One region of the Pseudomonas sp. Tn43 genome, then DNA from elsewhere that is predicted to be linked to it. Evidence: predicted binding sites of a transcription regulator. Region 1 holds the regulator's gene; each other region holds the start of a gene.
The links. Region 1 encodes FliA, which starts transcription of late flagellar genes. Its sites were predicted from a motif close to CTAAAGTTTNNNNNNNNNNNGCCGNTAA; they were not measured.
Positions count from the first base shown of each region.

Region 2: the regulator FliA is predicted to act here: its motif matches at 2,682-2,709, upstream of FHW68_RS09805 (methyl-accepting chemotaxis protein).
Region 3: the regulator FliA is predicted to act here: its motif matches at 3,264-3,291, upstream of flgM (flagellar biosynthesis anti-sigma factor FlgM).

Region 1 covers NZ_JACHYG010000003.1:48,686-55,074, forward strand. Annotated here, with positions in the region: gene FHW68_RS08735 (chemotaxis protein CheA) at 1-1,475, opposite strand, end outside; gene FHW68_RS08740 (protein phosphatase CheZ) at 1,502-2,290, opposite strand; gene FHW68_RS08745 (chemotaxis response regulator CheY) at 2,321-2,692, opposite strand; gene fliA (RNA polymerase sigma factor FliA) at 2,861-3,601, opposite strand; gene fleN (flagellar synthesis regulator FleN) at 3,598-4,428, opposite strand; gene flhF (flagellar biosynthesis protein FlhF) at 4,545-5,873, opposite strand; gene flhA (flagellar biosynthesis protein FlhA) at 5,885-6,389, opposite strand, start outside.
Region 2 covers NZ_JACHYG010000003.1:281,963-288,351, reverse strand. Annotated here, with positions in the region: gene FHW68_RS09820 (RNA polymerase sigma factor) at 1-1,085, shown strand, start outside; gene FHW68_RS09815 (LysR family transcriptional regulator) at 1,209-2,063, opposite strand; gene FHW68_RS09810 (multidrug/biocide efflux PACE transporter) at 2,155-2,625, shown strand; gene FHW68_RS09805 (methyl-accepting chemotaxis protein) at 2,823-4,448, shown strand; gene FHW68_RS09800 (hypothetical protein) at 4,666-5,031, shown strand; gene FHW68_RS09795 (GAF domain-containing sensor histidine kinase) at 5,034-6,212, opposite strand; gene FHW68_RS09790 (PepSY domain-containing protein) at 6,381-6,389, opposite strand, start outside.
Region 3 covers NZ_JACHYG010000003.1:206,059-212,447, forward strand. Annotated here, with positions in the region: gene flgB (flagellar basal body rod protein FlgB) at 1-149, opposite strand, end outside; gene cheR (protein-glutamate O-methyltransferase CheR) at 509-1,336, opposite strand; gene FHW68_RS09475 (chemotaxis protein CheV) at 1,383-2,315, opposite strand; gene flgA (flagellar basal body P-ring formation chaperone FlgA) at 2,397-3,158, shown strand; gene flgM (flagellar biosynthesis anti-sigma factor FlgM) at 3,328-3,654, shown strand; gene FHW68_RS09490 (flagella synthesis protein FlgN) at 3,702-4,169, shown strand; gene FHW68_RS09495 (flagellar brake protein) at 4,258-5,004, shown strand; gene FHW68_RS09500 (MFS transporter) at 5,068-6,389, opposite strand, start outside.

The sequences.
Region 1 (6,389 bases):
CCCATCGCTTCGCGCTCAGCCGGCTCTTCGATACCGTGGTCGACCGAGTTGCGCACCAAGTGGACCAGCGGGTCGGCCAGGGCCTCGACGAGGTTCTTGTCGAGGTCGGTTTCTTCGCCCACCAGTTCCAGGTTGATCTCTTTCTTGAGCTGGCGAGCCAGGTCGCGAACCAGACGCGGGAAGCGCCCGAAAACTTTCTTGATCGGCTGCATCCGGGTCTTCATGACCGCGGTTTGCAGGTCGGCCGTGACCACATCGAGGTTCGACACGGCCTTGGACATGGCTTCGTCGCCGCTGTTGAGGCCCAGGCGGACCAGGCGGTTACGCACCAGTACCAACTCGCCGACCATGTTCATGATCTCGTCGAGACGCGCGGTATCGACCCGCACGGTGGTCTCGGCTTCGCTGGCCGGTTTTTCCGGTGGCGGCGCGGCCGGGGCACGAGCAGGTGCCGGTGCGGCAGCGGCGGCCGGTTTCGGCGCTTCGGCTTTTGGCTCGGGCGATTTGGCCACAGGTGTCACAACCGGTGTGAGCGCCTTGGCGACAGGAGCAGAAACCACTGCGCCAGTGCCCACCTCGGTGAACTTGCCCTTGCCATGCAATTCGTCGAGCAGCGATTCGAACTCGTGATCGGAGATCAGATCGTCGCCGGCCGCTTTAGCGGTTGGCGCAGCCGGGGCCGGGGCCGCAGCAATCGCCGACTCCAATGCATCGACCGCAAAGTTGCCTTTGCCGTGCAACTGGTCGAGCAGTGCTTCGAACTCGTCGTCGGTGATGTCGGAGCTGTCGCCTGCGGCTTTCGGGGCAGATGGTGCTGCGGGCGCCGGGACCACGGCATCGACGGCGAACTGGCCTTTGCCGTGCAATTGATCGAGCAACGACTCGAACTCGGCATCGGTGATTTCGTCACTGGGCGCCGCATCGCTGGTCGGCACTGGCGCAGCCGCCGGAGCCTCGGCTTGAGCCTTGACGGCATTCAGTGAGTCCAGCAGTTGTTCGAATTCGTTATCGGTAATGTCGCCTGAGTCGCTTTCGGCGGCAGGCTCTTCCATCATTTGCGCGACAGGTGCCGCTTCATCGGCGGTTTGCGGCTCGGCCAGACGGGCCAACGCTGCAAGCAACTCAGGCGTGGCAGCCGTAATCGGGCTGCGTTCGCGAACTTCGCTGAACATGCCGTTCACCGCGTCCAGTGCCTCGAGAACCACGTCCATCAGTTCCGAGTCAACGCGTCGCTCTCCCTTGCGCAGGATGTCGAACACGTTCTCGGCGATGTGACAGCACTCCACCAACTCGTTGAGCTGGAGGAAGCCGGCGCCCCCTTTTACAGTGTGAAAACCGCGAAAAATTGCATTGAGCAAATCCGCATCATCCGGTCGGCTTTCAAGCTCGACCAGCTGTTCGGACAGTTGCTCTAGAATCTCGCCGGCCTCAACCAGGAAATCCTGAAGGATCTCTTCATCGGCGCCGAAGCTCATTAAGGGGGTGCTCCTAAAGGTCTAACCTAAAATCCAAGACTGGATAGCAAATCGTCCACATCGTCCTGACCGGACACAACGTCTTCTCTTTTATCGGCATGAATCTGCGGACCTTCACCCTGAGAGAGATGTTTTTGCGGATCTTTTTCAGCCAGCATCGCTTCACGGTCATGTTCGATACCCGCAAAGCGATCGACCTGACTGGCCATTAGCACGAGCTTGAGCAGGTTGCTTTCCACTTCGGTGACCAACTGGGTCACGCGCTTGATCACCTGGCCGGTGAGGTCCTGGTAATCCTGGGCCAGCAGAATGTCGTTGAGATTGCTCGACACGACGCGATTGTCTTCACTGCTGCGTGCCAGGAAACCCTCGACCCGCCGGGCCAGTTCACGGAACTCTTCAGCCCCGACTTCGCGACGCATGAACCGTCCCCAATCCGCGCTCAGCGCCTGGGCTTCATCGCTCAGGCTGTTGATCAGCGGCGTGGCGTTTTCCACCAGGTCCATGGTGCGGTTGGCTGCGGCCTCGGTCAGCTTGACCACATAACCCAGGCGCTCGGTGGCATCCGTGATCTGAGACACTTCCTCGGCTTGCGGCATGTGCGGGTCAATCTGGAAATTGACGATCGCGCTATGCAGCTCGCGGGTGAGCTTGCCCACTTCCTGGTACAGGCCGCGGTCACGGGTCTGGTTGAGCTCATGGATCAGTTGCACAGCGTCGCCGAACCTGCCTTTTTCAAGGCTCTCGACCAGTTCGACCGCGTGTTTTTTCAGAGTCGATTCAAAATCGCCCTGCGAAGATTCGTTATGCCCCATAGCTCCCCCGTGACGGACTGGCTTTGCACATCAACCGATGCGTTCGAAGATCTTTTCAATCTTGTCTTTCAACGCCTGAGCCGTGAATGGCTTGACCACATAACCGTTCACACCCGCCTGAGCGGCTTCGATGATTTGCTCGCGCTTGGCTTCGGCCGTGACCATCAACACCGGCAGGTGTTTGAGCTTTTCATCGGCACGCACATGGCGCAGCAGATCAATACCGGTCATGCCGGGCATGTTCCAGTCCGTTACCAGAAAGTCGATGCTCCCGCTGTTGAGGACCGGAATGGCGGTGGTGCCATCGTCAGCCTCGACCGTGTTGGTGAACCCAAGGTCACGCAACAGGTTTTTTATGATTCGCCGCATCGTTGAGAAGTCATCAACGATGAGGATTTTCATATTCTTGTCCAATTCGACCTCCAAGCAGTCTTAAAACGCGCGCAGCACCTGAACGCGCCGTTCAATCAATTCGGCGTAACACTCAACAGTTGCATGGATTACAACGGGCCGTGGCAGATGCAGCAAAATGCCGTACCCACCTCGTTCGCAGTGTCCCCACACTGCCTGTCAGCGCGCTCGCCACTCCCCCAAACGCCCCCGCAAACGGGCCGCGCACTGGCTGTGTAACTGGCTGACCCGCGATTCGCTGACCCCCAGGACCTCACCGATTTCCTTGAGGTTCAACTCTTCGTCGTAGTACAGCGCCAACACCAGTCGCTCACGCTCCGGCAAATTGGCAATCGCGTCCGCCAGCGCTGCCTGGAAGCGTTCATCTTCCAGATCGCGTGACGGCTCGAGATGAGCACTGGCGCCATCCTCGTGCAGCCCTTCGTGTTCGCCGTCCTGCAACAGATCGTCGAAACTGAATAACCGGCTGCCCAGGGTGTCGTTCAAAATCCCGTAGTAATCGTCGAGACTCAATTGGAGTTCGGCCGCAACTTCGTGATCTTTAGCGTCACGGCCGGTTTTAGCTTCAATCGAGCGAATGGCGTCGCTGACCATGCGGGTATTACGGTGAACCGAACGTGGCGCCCAGTCCCCCTTGCGCACTTCATCGAGCATCGCGCCACGGATTCGAATGCCCGCGTACGTCTCGAAGCTCGCGCCTTTGCTGGCGTCGTATTTGGTTGATACTTCAAGCAGGCCGATCATCCCGGCCTGGATCAGGTCTTCGACCTGGACACTGGCCGGCAGACGCGCCAGCAAGTGGTAGGCAATGCGTTTGACCAGTGGCGCGTAACGCTCGATCAGCTCGTACTGCGCGTCACGCGCCGACTTCTTGTAGAGGTTGTAGCCACTGGCTGTCATAGGACGGGTCCTGCGGTCTGTTGCACGAGGCGCTCGACGAAAAACTCCAGGTGCCCGCGTGGGTTGGCCGGCAGTGGCCAGGTGTCGACCTTTTGCGCAATGGCCTTGAACGCCAGGGCACATTTGGAGCGCGGGAAGGCTTCGTAGACAGCACGCTGCTTCTGCACGGCCTTGCGCACGCTTTCGTCGTAAGGCACGGCACCGACGTATTGTAAGGCGACGTCGAGGAAACGATCCGTGACCTTGGTCAACTTGGCGAACAGGTTGCGACCTTCCTGCGGGCTCTGCGCCATGTTGGCCAGGACGCGGAAACGATTCATGCCGTAGTCGCGATTCAGCAATTTGATCAGCGCGTAGGCGTCGGTAATTGACGTCGGCTCATCGCACACCACCAGCAGCACTTCCTGAGCGGCGCGAACGAAACTGACCACCGAGTCACCGATACCCGCAGCAGTGTCGATCACCAATACGTCAAGGTTGTCGCCAATGTCGCTGAACGCCTGGATCAGGCCGGCATGCTGGGCCGGGCTCAGATGAACCATGCTCTGGGTTCCGGACGCCGCCGGCACGATGCGAATACCGCCGGGCCCTTGCAACAGGACGTCGCGCAGCTCACAGCGGCCTTCAATCACGTCGGCCAACGTGCGTTTGGGTGTCAGTCCCAGCAGGACGTCGACGTTCGCCAGCCCCAGATCGGCGTCCAGCAGCATGACGCGCCGGCCGAGCTCCGCTAGAGCCAGGGACAAGTTCACTGACACGTTAGTCTTGCCGACGCCACCTTTGCCGCCGGTCACCGCGATCACCTGTACGGGATGCATGCTGCCCATGTTATTTCTTTACCTTGTCTTACTTAGACGGAGGCCACATTACTGGCTGCGCGTTCACCAACTGAACAATGCATGGCAGACCATCGATGTAGGTACAAAAACTGTTCATTAGCACCTCAGCCAACCTGCTTGGTCGGGCTGTGGTAAATATCAGCGAACATGTCAGCCATGGCTTCTTCGCTGGGTTCTTCCTGCATTTGCACGCTAACGGCGCGACTGACCAGCTGATGACGACGCGGCAGATGCAAATCATCCGGGATCCGCGGGCCATCGGTGAGGTAAGCCACCGGCAGTTCATGACTGATGGCCAGGCTCAACACCTCGCCCAAGCTTGCCGTTTCATCCAGTTTAGTCAGGATGCAGCCGGCGAGGCCGCAACGTTTGTAACTGTGATAAGCGGCGGTTAGAACCTGTTTCTGGCTGGTGGTTGCCAAGACCAGATAATTTTTTGATTTGATGCCCCGTCCGGCCAGACTTTCGAGCTGCATGCGCAGTGCCGGGTCGCTGGCCTGAAGGCCGGCGGTATCGATCAGCACCACGCGTTTGCGCAGCAAAGGCTCCAGCGCCTGCACCAGCGATTGGCCCGGGTCGACGTGGGTCACCGACACATTGAGGATGCGGCCCAGGGTCTTGAGCTGTTCCTGAGCGCCGATGCGATAGCTGTCCATGCTCACCAGCGCGATGTTTTGCGCGCCGTACTTGAGCACATAACGCGCTGCGAGCTTGGCCAGTGTGGTGGTCTTGCCCATGCCGGCCGGGCCAACCATGGCAATCACACCCCCCTCCTCCAACGGCTCGACTTCCGGCGTGGCGATCATCCGCGCCAGGTGCGCGAGCAACATGCGCCAGGCCTGCCGAGGCTCTTCGATATCGGTGATCAGTGCCAGCAGATCGCGCGACAACGGGCCGGACAGACCGATGCGTTGCAGGCGACGCCAGAGATTGGCCTGGGCCGGACGGCTGCCTTGCAGCTGATTCCAGGCCAGCGAGCCGAGTTGCACTTCCATCAGCTCACGCAAGCTGTTGAGCTCGAAACGCATCGAATCGAAGGCTCGCGGATCAACTGCGCCGGAGGCTGGCGCGGGGGCGGGTGCAGCACGACGAGGTTCAGCGTAAGTCGGTTCGATCAGCGGCTCGGCGGCGGTCAGCGGCAGGCCGGCGAACAATTGGCGATTGGTGCTGTTGTCGCTCTCGCCATCGCTACGCAGGCTCAGTTCGGCCTGGGCGGTCACGATCCGCGACTGGGTCTTGCGCAGCTCATCCTCCAGTTCCATGTTCGGAACACGCGGGGCCAGCGCCGACAATTTGTAATCCAGGGCAGCCGTCAGCTCGACACCGCCGGCGATCCGGCGATTGCCAATGATGGCGGCATCAGCGCCCAGCTCATCACGAACCAGCTTCATGGCCTGACGCATATCGGCGGCGAAAAAACGCTTAACTTGCATAAACCACTACCTCAGCCGTTGGGCCCTACTGTCGCAACGATGGTCACTTGCTTGTTGTCAGGAATTTCCTGGTAAGCCAACACATGCAAACCCGGTACTGCCAGCCGACCGAATCGCGAGAGCATCGCGCGAACCGGACCGGCCACCAGCAGAATCACCGGTTGACCTTGCATCTCTTGACGCTGCGCCGCTTCGATCAACGAACGTTGCAGCTTCTCTGCCATGCTTGGCTCCAGCAGAACGCCCTCTTCCGAGCCTTGTCCTGCTTTCTGAAGACTATTGAGCAATATTTGTTCCAACCTTGGCTCCAAGGTGATCACAGGCAGCTGCGACTCAGTGCCTACAATGCTTTGCACGATTGCACGGGATACGCCGACGCGCACCGCGGCCACCAAAGCGGCAGTATCTTGACTCTTGGCGGCGTTGTTCGCGATGGCTTCGGCGATGCTGCGAATGTCCCGTACCGGCACCTGTTCGGCCAGCAATGCCTGCAAGACCTTGAGCAACTGCGACAGC
Region 2 (6,389 bases), 230 kb from region 1:
AGCGTGACGGTGTGCCGGACAACCCGCGCACCTGGCTCGTGTCCACCGGGCGCTTCAAGGCCATCGATGTGTTGCGCCGACGCGCGCGTTTTAATGCGTCCCGACCGATGTTGATCGCTCAACTGCAAGCGCTGGAGCAGGCTGACTGGAGTGACGAAGACGTGGAAGACGATCGCTTGCGGCTGATCTTCACCTGTTGTCACCCGGCATTGGCGGCGGACGCTCAAGTGCCGTTGACCCTGCGCGAAGTCTGCGACCTGACCACTGAGGAAATCGCCCGGGCTTTTCTCTCGGCGCCCGCCACTATCGCCCAGCGCATCGTGCGGGCCAAGGCGAAGATTCGTGACGCGAAAATCCCTTATCAGGTGCCCACACTGACGGAATTGCCCGAACGTCTCGACAGTGTGCTGCGGGTGATTTACCTGGTGTTCAATGAAGGCTACTCGGCGTCCATCGGCAACGAATTGACCCGCGAAGACCTGACGCGTGAAGCGATTCGTCTCGGCCGGTTGTTGATGGAATTGCTCCCCGAACCGGAGGTGATGGGGTTGCTGGCACTGATGCTGTTGCATGAGTCCCGGCGTCTGGCCAGGACTTCATCGAGCGGTGAACTGATTGTGCTGGATGAACAGGATCGCTCATTGTGGAACGCCGAGTTGATTGCCGAAGGTTGCGCATTGGTGGAGCGGGCGCTGACAACGCGGCGTTTCGGGCCTTATTGCCTGCAAGCGGCGATTGCGGCGGTGCATGCCGAAGCGCCCACGGCGGCGGAGACGGACTGGCCGCAGATTGTCGGTCTGTATGACGTGCTGCTGCGGGCCGTGCCGTCACCGGTGATCGAACTCAACCGCGCGGCGGCGCTGGCCAAACGCGATGGCCCGTTGGCGGGTTTGATGTTGGTCGAAGGGATTCTGGCGCGGGGCGAATTGCTGGATTACCACCTGGCGCATTCGGCGCGGGCAGAATTTTGCCGGCAGTTGGGGAGGGTGGATGAGGCGCGAGCGGCGTATGAGCGGGCGTTGGAATTGACGCAGCAAGTGCCGGAGCGGCGGTTTATCGAGGGGCGGCTGCGGGCGTTGGAGTGATGTGATCTTGCGGGCCCCTTCGCGGGCAAGCCTCGCTCCTACAGGATTGAGTTGATCACACCTCTGCGACTCGACCCGAATCTGTAGGAGCGAGGCTTGCCCGCGAAGGGGCCCGCAAGACCTTCACTCCAACATCTTGCCAAGCAACCAACTCCCCGCCGGCCCCGGTGGATGCAGCCGCGACCACAGCGCATCGACGTACACCGTTTTCGGCCAGCCGCGCCCATTCAGTTCCACCAATGAGCCAGCCCCGAACCGCCCCACCAACCACCGAGGCAACGGCGCCCAGCCGAATCCGCCCTGGGCCATTTCCAGCAGCATCAGGTAACTGGGTGCCGACCAGACACGTCCCTTCGCCCGGCTTTCATACGGATTGACGATCGTCGCCAGACGCAGCTCACGGTGCTGTTGCAGCACGTCCTGATCGATGTCGGTCAGTTTCGCCAACGGGTGAGCGTGGGACACGAACAGAGCGATTTCCGTGCGCTCGTCCACCGTCGAACTGACCAGGTCTGGTGGGTAACTGTCCTGCTTCTCGGCGAAGGCAACGTGCGCTCGACCCCGTTGCACCAATGCCACCAAGTCATCGCATTCGGCGATCAGGCATTCCAGTTCCAGGTCGGGATAGCGCTGCTCAAAAGCACTGAGCGCTGCTTCAAAACGGTCGGACTGATAGGTGTCGGATATTGCCACCGTCAGCTTCGGCTCGACGCCTTGGGACAGTTGGCTGGCGGTCATTTCCAGACGGCTGGTGGCGGCCAGAATTTCTTCGGCCCGTTGCAACATGACATGCCCGGCCGGGGTCAGGCTCGGTTTGCGGCTGCTGCGGTCGAAGAGGACGAGATCAAGGTCGATTTCCAGGCTGGCCACCGCGGCGCTGATGGTCGACTGACTGCGACCGAGCTTGCGCGCCGCGGCGGAAAACGAACCTTGAGTCGCCGCCTGGACAAACGCCAGCAGCACTTCGTGGGAAGCCATGAACTATCGCCTTGGTCGATGGTTATTGGTTATGAAGTATCGGCGTGACCACCGATCATGGCAACCACAGTCACTCAGGGGAGTCCTGGCCATGAACGCCAACAAATCCATCACTGAACGAATTTTTCAGGCCATCGGTTTCGAACTGCTGGCGATATTGATCTGTACCCCGCTGCTGGCCTGGATCATGGACAAACCCATGCTGGAAATGGGTGCGGTCACCCTGGCCATTGCAGCCCTGGCGCTGGCTTGGAACGTGGTCTTCAACGGCCTGTTCGACCGGTTGCTCAAGCGCTTGGCGATTGTGCGTAGCGCTTGGGTGCGTGGGGTGCATGCGCTGTTGTTCGAAGGCGGCCTGGTGGCGTTCGGTGTGCCGTTGATTGCCTGGTGTTTGCAGGTCAGCCTGTGGCAGGCATTGCTGCTGGACATCGGCGTGCTGCTGTTTTTCCTGCCCTACACCTACGTGTACCACTGGGGTTATGACGTGATGCGTGAGCGGCTGGTGGTGCGCAGGGCTTGCGAGGTTGGTTCGCTTGAGCCGCATCATCGCAATCTGCCTTGAAGGTTTTGTGCCAGGAGGGCGCCGCAAATCCGGCCTCTTACCGATGGTCGGAAGGGCTCAAGAAAGGCTCTGGCCCGCCGATGACGCTGATGTCGATCTTGCGATGCTGGTGGTGAACCAGCGTCGCTGACAGGGATGTCCGGACATCTTGCACGCCACTTGGGCGTGCCTTATCCCTGTCATGAGATACCACTCGAATGTTTTTGCAAAAATCCCTGAGAGCGCAAATCCTCGCCCTGTTGAGCGGCAGCCTGTTGGCGATGTTGCTGATCGCTTTGGCCTGCTTTCACTTCCTGTCCAATGGCGTTCAGAACTACGCGAACCTGATTGAAGGTCCGTTGCACACCTCGCAATTGATCGATGAAGCCAACCTGCAATTCAAGGTGCAGGTTCAGGAGTGGAAAAACGTTCTGCTGCGCGGCAAGGAACCTGCGAACCTGGACAAATACTGGAAGCAGTTCGAGGACCGTCAGCGCGATGTGCAGGGCATCCTCGGTGAACTGGCCGGGCAGAAGGGCATCGAGCCGCAACTCAAGACTCGCATCGAACGCCTGCGTGAAGAGCATCGTGTATTAGGGGTGGCCTATCAGAAGGGCCGTGACGCCTACGTGGCCGCCGGTGCCGACCCGACAGCCGGCGACAACGCGGTCAAGGGTGTGGACCGTGCAGCCAGTGAGCAGATGAGCGAGTTGGTCAGTGAGTTGCGCAAGCAGGGCACCGAGCAATCGAAGCTGATCAGCGCCAGCGCCGATCGGACGGTGTGGTTGGGGCTTGTGGTGATGCTGGTATCGGGCCTGCTGATTGGCCTGTTGAGTCTGTGGCTGGTCAACCGCAACCTGGTGGAACCGATTCGCAAGCTGATCGACTACGTGGCACAACTCAGCCAAGGGCGCTTCGCCGAGCGCGTGGCCAGCCATCGTCAGGATGAATTGGGCAACCTGGCGAGAGCCGCCAACACCTTGCGCGATTTCCTCGCCGAAACCTTCAACCGTTTGCAGCGCAGCGCGACGGATCTGGACAGCGCCAGCGGTGAGCTGAATTCGATTGCCGGCCTCATGGCCAGCGGCACCAACGAGCAATTCAATCGCACCGATCAAGTGGCCACGGCGATGAACGAAATGTCCGCCACCGCGCAAGAAGTCGCGCGCCACGCAGCGGACGCGGCACGGGCGGCCGATGACGCCGATCAATCCGCCCAGCAGGGCGAAAAAGTCATGCAGGGCACCATTCACACCATCACCCAAATGCGCGGCGAAATCGCTAACACCGCCACGGTCATCCGTCGTCTGGAAGCCGACAGCGGGCGCATCGGTAAAGTGCTGGAAGTGATTCGCGGCATCGCCGAGCAGACCAACCTGCTGGCGCTCAATGCCGCCATCGAAGCGGCCCGTGCCGGTGAAGCCGGGCGTGGTTTTGCGGTGGTCGCCGATGAAGTGCGCAGCCTGGCCCAGCGCACGGCAGCGTCGATCATCGAGATCAACCAGATCATTCAAACCGTGCAAACCGGTGCGATGGACGCGGCCCAGGCGATCGAAAGCGGCCAGTCGCGCAGCGAAGAAAGCGTCGAGCAAGTGACCCAGGCCGGCGCCATGCTCGAGCGCATCACCCATGCCGTGGAAGCCATTCGTGACATGAACCGCCAGATCGCCACCGCCGCCGAAGAACAGACGTCAGTGGCCGAAGACATTTCGCGCAACCTCACCGAAATCACCAGCATCGCCAGTACCAACCTGGACAACGTGCAGCGCACCGAAGCGGCAAGCCACAATCTGCATGGCTTGTCGGGGCAATTGAATGAAGTGACGGCGCGGTTGAGTGCCTAGTGAAATGGGCAATATGCCCGGCGCGCTTTTCAGCACGTCCGCCTGAAAATTAAGGCATACGCAATGCTCAGGTGACCGTTGATCGAATACGTTCGGTTGCGTCACCTGATTCAGCCGCAACCTGTAATTTCTGACAGTAGACAAGTTTTTTCACGCAGCGCTACATAACGCCTGGCGCGCCTATTTGACCCGCCAGTACTTTCACAAGGAGGTTGCGATGATCGAAACATTGAGCCCAATGACACTTGTCGGCGGTCAGATTGTTGTTCTTTACGTTAACCAGGCAGACCCGCTGATTCCGAAAGTGGTCGTTCCGGCACGTGAACATTTTAAAGCAGGCGAAAGAATCACAGTATCGTGCGGCAACATCGAGGTTGCCTCTCACGTCTATCGAGAAGGTGATTCCTTTCCTGTGCACGTTTCTTTGAGTAAAGAGAAACTCGCTCTAATCGCTGGCACGGGGGAGTTTTTCTACGTGATCAAACATCTGGACGGAACGACCTCCACCTCAGATTCTTTCCGTTGCAAGGTGGAGGTATTTAACAGCCAATCGTCCGTCAGCCACGCTAACGGAGAGCGTTGAGGCTACTGTGCCAACGCCAGCGTAAACATGAACTCCGTCCCCTCGGACGGAGTTGATTTCACATCAAGCCGCCCCCCATGAGACTGCGCAATCTGACTGGCAATGTACAACCCTAGCCCGAGCCCGGCCTGCGGTGATCCGCCAGTTGGCTTCGAGTAGGGCTGGAACAGGTGCGGTAGCGCATCCTCGGCAATCAGCCCCTGGTTCTTCACGCTCAACACAAAGTGTCCTTCCTTGACCTTTGCACTGACTTCGATCGGGCCGTGGGGATCTCCATGGACAACGGCGTTTGCTACCAGATTGGATAGCAATTGCGCGACCCGTTCGCGATCGCAACTGATGTTGTTCAAGTCGCCAATCGACGACTGAATGATGCGTTTGGGGTGAATGCTCTGGATCTCGGAAATCACGTGCCGCAACGCATCTCTCAGGTCTGGGCATGGCTCGATGTTCACCGGGATGCCTCGGCCCAATGACCCCCGGGCAAAGTCCAGCACATCGTCCACCAGTTTGGTTGCCCGTCGGGCGCTGGTGAGGATGTGTCGGGCGCGCTGCTCATTGGCGGGGTCGGAAAGTTTGCGCAGGAGCATTTCGGCGCCGGCGCTGATGGCGAACAAGGGGTTGCGCAGGTCATGGCCAAGCACGGCGATGAACTGTTCGCGCAGTTCGGCGGTTCGGCGTTCCTGGACCAGCGCCGCTTCGGTCTGTTGCCGGGTTTCTTCTGCTTCGATTTGCAGCGCGAGCATTCGGGCGAACGATTCCATGGTGCTCAGGATTGTGCTGGACTTGAGCGGCGCAGGATGAGAGTCCAGGGCGCAGATGCTGCCGAAAAGACGTCCGTCGGTGCGCACAATCGGCACGGCAATGTAGCTTTCAAATGGACAGTTACTCAGCGTGTACTGATCGCGGTAGAGCGGATCTTCACTGGCGTTGTCGATGATCACCGAGCGCTGGTATTGGCGCACTTCGTTGCACAGGGTAGGCACCAGGTCCAGTTTATCGCCCACCTTCAAACCTGAATCCAGTCGATCAAGCACCGCGCAGGCTGTCCAGGAATCTTCAGTGACCCGGGCTACTGCCGCGAACCGCAAGCCGGTCAACTCACTGATCACCTGAAGAATCGCCGGCACCGCACTGATCCGGCCGATTGTGGTGATGTCTGCTGCCGCTGTTTGCCCCATATCCTTGGTTCTCTGCTTCAACGTGCCAAATGGTTTTTGTGATTTTTGAAGGATTCTAGCGGGCTTGTGTGAATTTTCGCGACTTCGTTCGTCGCTTCAGCGAACGGCCTGACGCCGAACGCAAAAAAGCCGCACGACCCGAAGATCGTGCGGCTTCTTGCAGATGAATCACTTGTC
Region 3 (6,389 bases), 160 kb from region 1:
GCGAGCACTTTCGAGAAGTCCAGATCCCGAGCCTTGTAGTTCGGGGTGTCGGCGTTGGCGATGTTATTGGCCAGGACTTCGGCACGCTGGGCGCGGAAGCCCAAGGCTTGTTCATGGATACCGAGCGCTTTATCGAAGCTGATGCTCATGTCGGGAAACCTTCGGGTGACCTGATTTTTCGTAACAGGGACATAGCAAGCGTCGTGCCAATTCAAAAAACCCCGTAAACCGGGGCTTTGCGCGCGGTGGCAAACCGGCAATGCCAGAAAAGCGGCAACCGGTTTCCGCCGCCTGCCGCTTTTCTGCCGCTTATCAGGAACTACACCGACCACTGTAGGAGCGAGGCTTGCCCGCGAAAGCGATGTGTCAGTCAGCGATTTTGTGTCTGATACACCGCCTTCGCGGGCAAGCCTCGCTCCTACAGGTAATGCGGCGAGAATGAGAAATCAGGCACAAAAAAAACGGGAGCCCCTGAGGACTCCCGTTTTTTATGCCTGTCGCTTTTGCATCACTTCGCCTGGTAAATGATCCCCGGGCTGCACTGGACCATCTGGTAATGGTCCGGCAAACCGTTCAGCGCTTCGGACGCGCCAAGGAACAGATAACCGCCCGGCTTCAGCGTGCTGTGGATGCGCAACAGGATGTCCTTCTTCACTTCCGCAGAGAAGTAGATCAGCACGTTGCGGCAGAACACGATGTCGAACTTGCCCAGGCTCGCGTAGCTGTCCAGCAGGTTGAACGAGCGAAACTCAACCCGACTCTTGATCGGCGCCTTGATCGCCCAGCGCCCTGGCCCTTTCGGGTCGAAGTAACGCTGAAGGCGCTCGGGCGACAGACCGCGGCCGATGGCCAGGCTGTCGTATTCGCCGGTCTTGCAGTTGGTCAGCATGGTGCCGGACAGGTCAGTGGCAACGATCTGCACGCCCATCTTCAACTGGCCCATGTTGACCCGTTCGAACTCATCGATGGACATCGACAGCGAATACGGTTCCTGACCCGACGAACACGCCGCCGACCAGATCCGCAAGCGCTGGCCGGGGCTTGCCTTGATCGCTGCAGGCAAAACCTTGTTCTTCAAGACTTCAAACGGATAGGTATCACGAAACCATAGGGTTTCGTTGGTCGTCATGGCATCTACCACCATCTCGCGCAAACCGCTGCGCGGCTGGGTCTGGATGCGCTGGACCAGCTCACCCAGCGACTTGATGCCCTGCTGTTCCATCAGTTTGTTGAGACGGCTCGAGACCAGGTATTGCTTGTTTTCACCGAGCAAAATGCCACAGGCTTTTTCCAGGAAGACCCGGAACTGTTCGAAATCCAAATTACCCGTAGACAAAGATGCCGCCTCTTAACTCGTGTTGACCGCCAGGGGCAGAAGGCCCCTAGCTGTTATCTGCTGCTTTGATCCGGTCGACTACCCGGGATGCCAGGTCATCAGGACGGAATTTGGCCAGGAAGTCATCGGCACCGACCTTCTTGACCATCGCCTGATTGAACACACCCGACAACGAAGTATGCAGGATGATATGCAGCTTTTGCATGCGTGGGTCGTTGCGGATCTCGGCCGTCAGGGTGTACCCGTCCATCTCCGGCATCTCGATGTCGGAGATCATCATCAGGAACTCCTCTTCCGGCTTCTTGCCCTCGTCGACCAGCTTGCGCAGGTAATCCAGCGCTTGCCGACCGTCGTTCAGCGCCACCACTTCGACGCCGATGGTTTGCAGGCAACGGGTCACCTGCTTGCGCGCCACCGATGAGTCATCGACCGTCAGCACGCGCAAAGACAACGCCTTGTGCTGCGTCTCGACATCGACCACGCCCGCCGAAATGGCTTCCGGTGTCGGGGCCACTTCCGCCAGCACCTTCTCGACGTCGATGATTTCGACCAACTGATTGTCGACCCGAGTCACCGCCGTCAGGTAGTGATCGCGCCCGGTGCCCTTGGGAGGCGGATGAATCTCCTCCCAGTTCATGTTGACGATCCGCTCCACCGACCGAACCAGGAAACCCTGGGTCTTGGTGTTGTACTCCGTGATGATCACGAAGGGATTGCTTTGATCTTTCAGCGCTCCGGAACCGGTCGCCATCGCCAGATCCAGAATCGGAATGGTCGCCCCCCGAATATTCGCCACACCGCACACGACGGGACTGGACTTGGGCATCAGGGTTAGCTTGGGGCATTGCAGCACCTCACGAACCTTGAACACGTTGATCCCATACAGCTGCTGGCCGTCGAGACGGAACAACAACAGCTCAAGGCGATTCTGCCCCACCAGTTGCGTGCGCTGGTTCACCGAATCCATTACACCAGCCATGCCCAGACTCCTACACCAACGCTAAGTGTGTTGCGACGCACATTCTTCACGAAACGGCACGGCGCTTGCTTTTTAACTTTTATGAACACAGAACCGACATTTTTCCGACACCTGGCTTCAGCCTGCCGCAGATTACTCTGCGCGGTGTCGGCCGCTTGCCTGTTCAACGCTGGCAGCCCTGCCCTTGCTGACGCAGTTACCTTGCCTGACATGCTTATCGGCGTCACTCAGGGCTTTCTTGAATTCACCGTAGAAGACTATTTGGCCACCAGTCAAACGCAAGGACGCTACGAGATCGAGGTCAGCCAGCTCGATCCGCGCTTGCGCATGCCTATGTGCGACAAGGAATTGACAGCCAGCCTTGAGAGCCCGTCAAGGCCTCTGGGCCGGGTTACGGTCAAGGTTCGCTGTGACGGCGCCTCTCCCTGGACAGTCTTTGTACCCGCTCAAGTACGGCTGTTTCGCGACATCGTGACCACCACCCGTCCACTCAAACGCACAGGAATTATCGAACCTCAGGACGTAACCCTGCGAGAGCGCGATATCAGCCTGATAAATCAAGGCTTTCTGACTTCCGTCGATCAAGCGATCGGACAAAAACTGACCCGACCAATGGTCGCCGATCAGGTGATTACCCTGGTGCATCTCGAACAGGCGGAAGTCATTCGCAAGGGCGATCAGGTAGTGATTACTGCCCGTAGCGGTACGCTCAGTGTGCGTATGCCGGGTGAAGCGCTGTCCAATGGCGGCATGAGCGAACAGATTCGCGTGAAAAACCTGAACTCCCAGCGGGTTATCAAGGCGCAAGTCACCGCGCCCGGGCAGGTGGAAGTGTCTATGTAAGCGACCATGTAGTTTGTGAAGAGATGGCGCGCCACTGGGCTGTTGCCTAAACTGTGCCGCATGCAGGACACACGCTGGCGCATGCAAGCTCATTGATAAATGGGCCTAAAGTTTTCACAGCAATGGCCGAAAACATGGCAAGCGTCCAAATACCCAGAGGTTTTTTGTCATGGTCATCGATTTCAGTCGTTTAAACAGCTCCTCGTCACTTACGGGCAGTACACGTACCAGCGCAGCGAAGGAAACCGCCGAAGCCGGCCAATCCACGCCGCTGAATACCCCGGCCGAACAGGCCAGTACCACCAAAAGCGGGGAGTCGGTACACCTCAGCAATGAGGCTCAACAGTTGCAGAAGGTCACTGACAAGCTGCGTGATCAGCCTGCCGTCGACAAGGCCCGCGTGGCCGAGTTGAAAGCAGCGATTGCCGATGGCAGCTATAAAGTCGACAGCAACCGTGTAGCCAGCAAACTGCTCAACTTCGAAGCCCAGCGCTAGGCCACGGCCGCGCCAGGCTTTTGGACGCTTAAAACCCAAGGCCAGCCATGCACGACACTAATTTACTGCAACTGATCATCGACGACTTTGCCCCGGCGCAACACTTGCTGGAACTGCTGCAAACCGAGTCCCTCGCGCTGCACGGTCGTGACATGCCACTGCTCGAAGAAATTCTGGCGCAGAAACAGGCATTGATCATTTTGCTTGAGCAGCATGGCCGCAAGCGCAGTGAAATCCTCGCCGGTCTCAACCTGCCAACCAATCGCCAGGGCCTGGAACAACTTGCCAGCCATTCGAGCATTGGCGATCAGTTGCTGGCACAGAGCGATGTGCTGACTGACCTCCTGGCCCGGTGCCAGGCCGCCAACGTCAACAATGGCCAGTCGATTCTGGTGCAGCAGGCCGCCACGGCCAACCAGTTGAAAATCCTCACCGGCGGCGAGCCGCCAGCGCTTTATGATGCCCGCGGATCAACCTCCAAGCTCGCAAAGCCACGCCCGCTCAGTCAGGCTTGAGCCTTTCAACGCGCACGCTCTATCAAGACGCGAAACATGCTGGCAGAATGCTGGCAAATAGTCATATTGGTCTGGAGATTGATGCCCCGTGTTCAATGCCTTAAACGCGGAAGATGCTCCGCAGCCACCCAAGGTGCTCACTACGCCCCTGGAAATCTCCGGCAATCTGCGTCAGCTGCAAGACAGCCATGACCCGCTGATCATCACGTTCCATGAGCGCAGCCAGCGCTTCCAGAGTTATCTGGTGGACATCGACCGTGACAGCAACATGATCGCCCTGGACGAAATGATCCCACGCGATGGCGAGCGCTTCTTGCTCGCCGGCGAACCGTTCAAGGTCGAAGGCTTCCACGACGGCGTGCGCATCGCCTGGGAAAGCAATGGCCCGCTGACCATCCATGACTCTGGCGATGGCCGCTGCTACCGTGGCGCACTGCCCGCTGAAGTGGTTTATCACCAGCGCCGCAACGCTTTCCGCGCCGCGTTGAAGCTGGCGCAACTGGTCGATGTCGACTTGGGTGGCGACAAACTCAAATCGGCCATCGGCGGCAAACTGCTGGACATCTCTGCCACCGGCTGCAAGCTGCGCTTTGAGGGCGATATCACCGCCAAGCTGCAACTGGGCCAGGTCTACGACCGTTTTGTCGCAGCCCTGCCCTTCGGCAACATGACGGCCCCGGTCGAACTGCGTTACCTGCACTTTGAAGAAAAGATCAACACCACCTTCGCCGGCGTGCGCTTTCACAACATGAGTGGCCTGGTGCAGCGTCAGGTCGAACGGTTCGTCTATCAGCTTCAGCGTGAAGCGCGGCGCTTCGATAAAGACGACTTCTGATACGCCACACCCATGAAAAACGGGCAGTCCCTTGCGGGGACTGCCCGTTTTTTTATGCCTTGGTCAAGGCCGTGCTTCGGTAAAACTTTGCTCGCGACCTGTGTCAGGGTCTTCTGATTCCGTTTCTGTTTCAGCTTCCGTTTCAACTGCTGATGCGGGCTCGGCCTCCGGATTGAAATCATCCTCCGGGTTGACCGGGTTCTGCATCTGCTCCTGCACCACCTGTTCATCGACTCGCGGGTCCAGGCAAGCGACCAAGGGCGAACTCGACATACTGTCCGGCATGGCCACGTGATGCAGCGGAGCATCGTCCACCTGATGCAGGTTGGTGACCGCTTTCGGGCGAATTCGCCATACCAGCACCAGCGCAAAGAAGCTGAAGAAGGCATAGAGCATCTGACTGCCGAACAGCTTCATCAATACCCCGGCCACCAGCGGCCCAACACTCGCGCCGACACCATAGGTCACCAGCAGCATCGCCGTCAGTGACACCCGACGATCAGCCTCGACATGGTCGTTGGAGAACGCCACCGCCAACGGGTACAGGCAAAATTGCACCAACGAACAGAAAAACCCGGCGATGAACAGCACCTCCAGCGGCACTTGCTGCATGATTGCCAGCGGCAACGCAGCCAGCGCCAGGCTGAATGCGAAACAGCGGATCAACAGCGCCCGGTCATAGCGGTCCGACAGCCAACCCAACGGCCACTGCACCACCAGGCCTGCAAAAATGCAGCTACCCATGAACAGACCGACCTGTTCAGTGGACAGCCCTTGTTGCGAGGCATACAACGGGGCCAGACCGTAGAACGAACCGACGATCAAGCCCGATCCCAACACCGTGCTCAACGACTGCGGCACGCGCTTGATGAAGAAGCGTGGTTCCATCGGTGCCGGATGCAAAGGTGCGGGGTGAATCCGCCGCGTCAGGGCCACCGGTACCAGGCACAGGGCGAAACACAGGGCGACCAGCATCAGCAGTTCCAGCCCCAGGCCCGGGTGCATGACCAGAATCAGCTGACCCAGCACCAACCCCAGGTACGAAGCGATCATGTAGCCGCTGAACACCACGCCACGTTTATTGGCTTCTGCCTGCTCATTGAGCCAGCTTTCGATCACCATGTACTGGCACATCATGCCCAAGCCGACGATCACCCGCAGGAACAGCCACGCGGGCAACCAATCCACCAGGCCATGGCCCAGCACTGCTGCACCGACGATCCCGGCGCAGGCTGAATAAGCTCGAATATGCCCGACCCGGGCAATCAGCCGATGGCCGATCTTGCCGCCCAGCACCAGGCCAAAATAATTGGCCGCCATCAGCGCACCAACCCACAGGCTGTCGACTTTATCGGCCGCCAGGCGCAGGGCAAGGTAAGTACTCA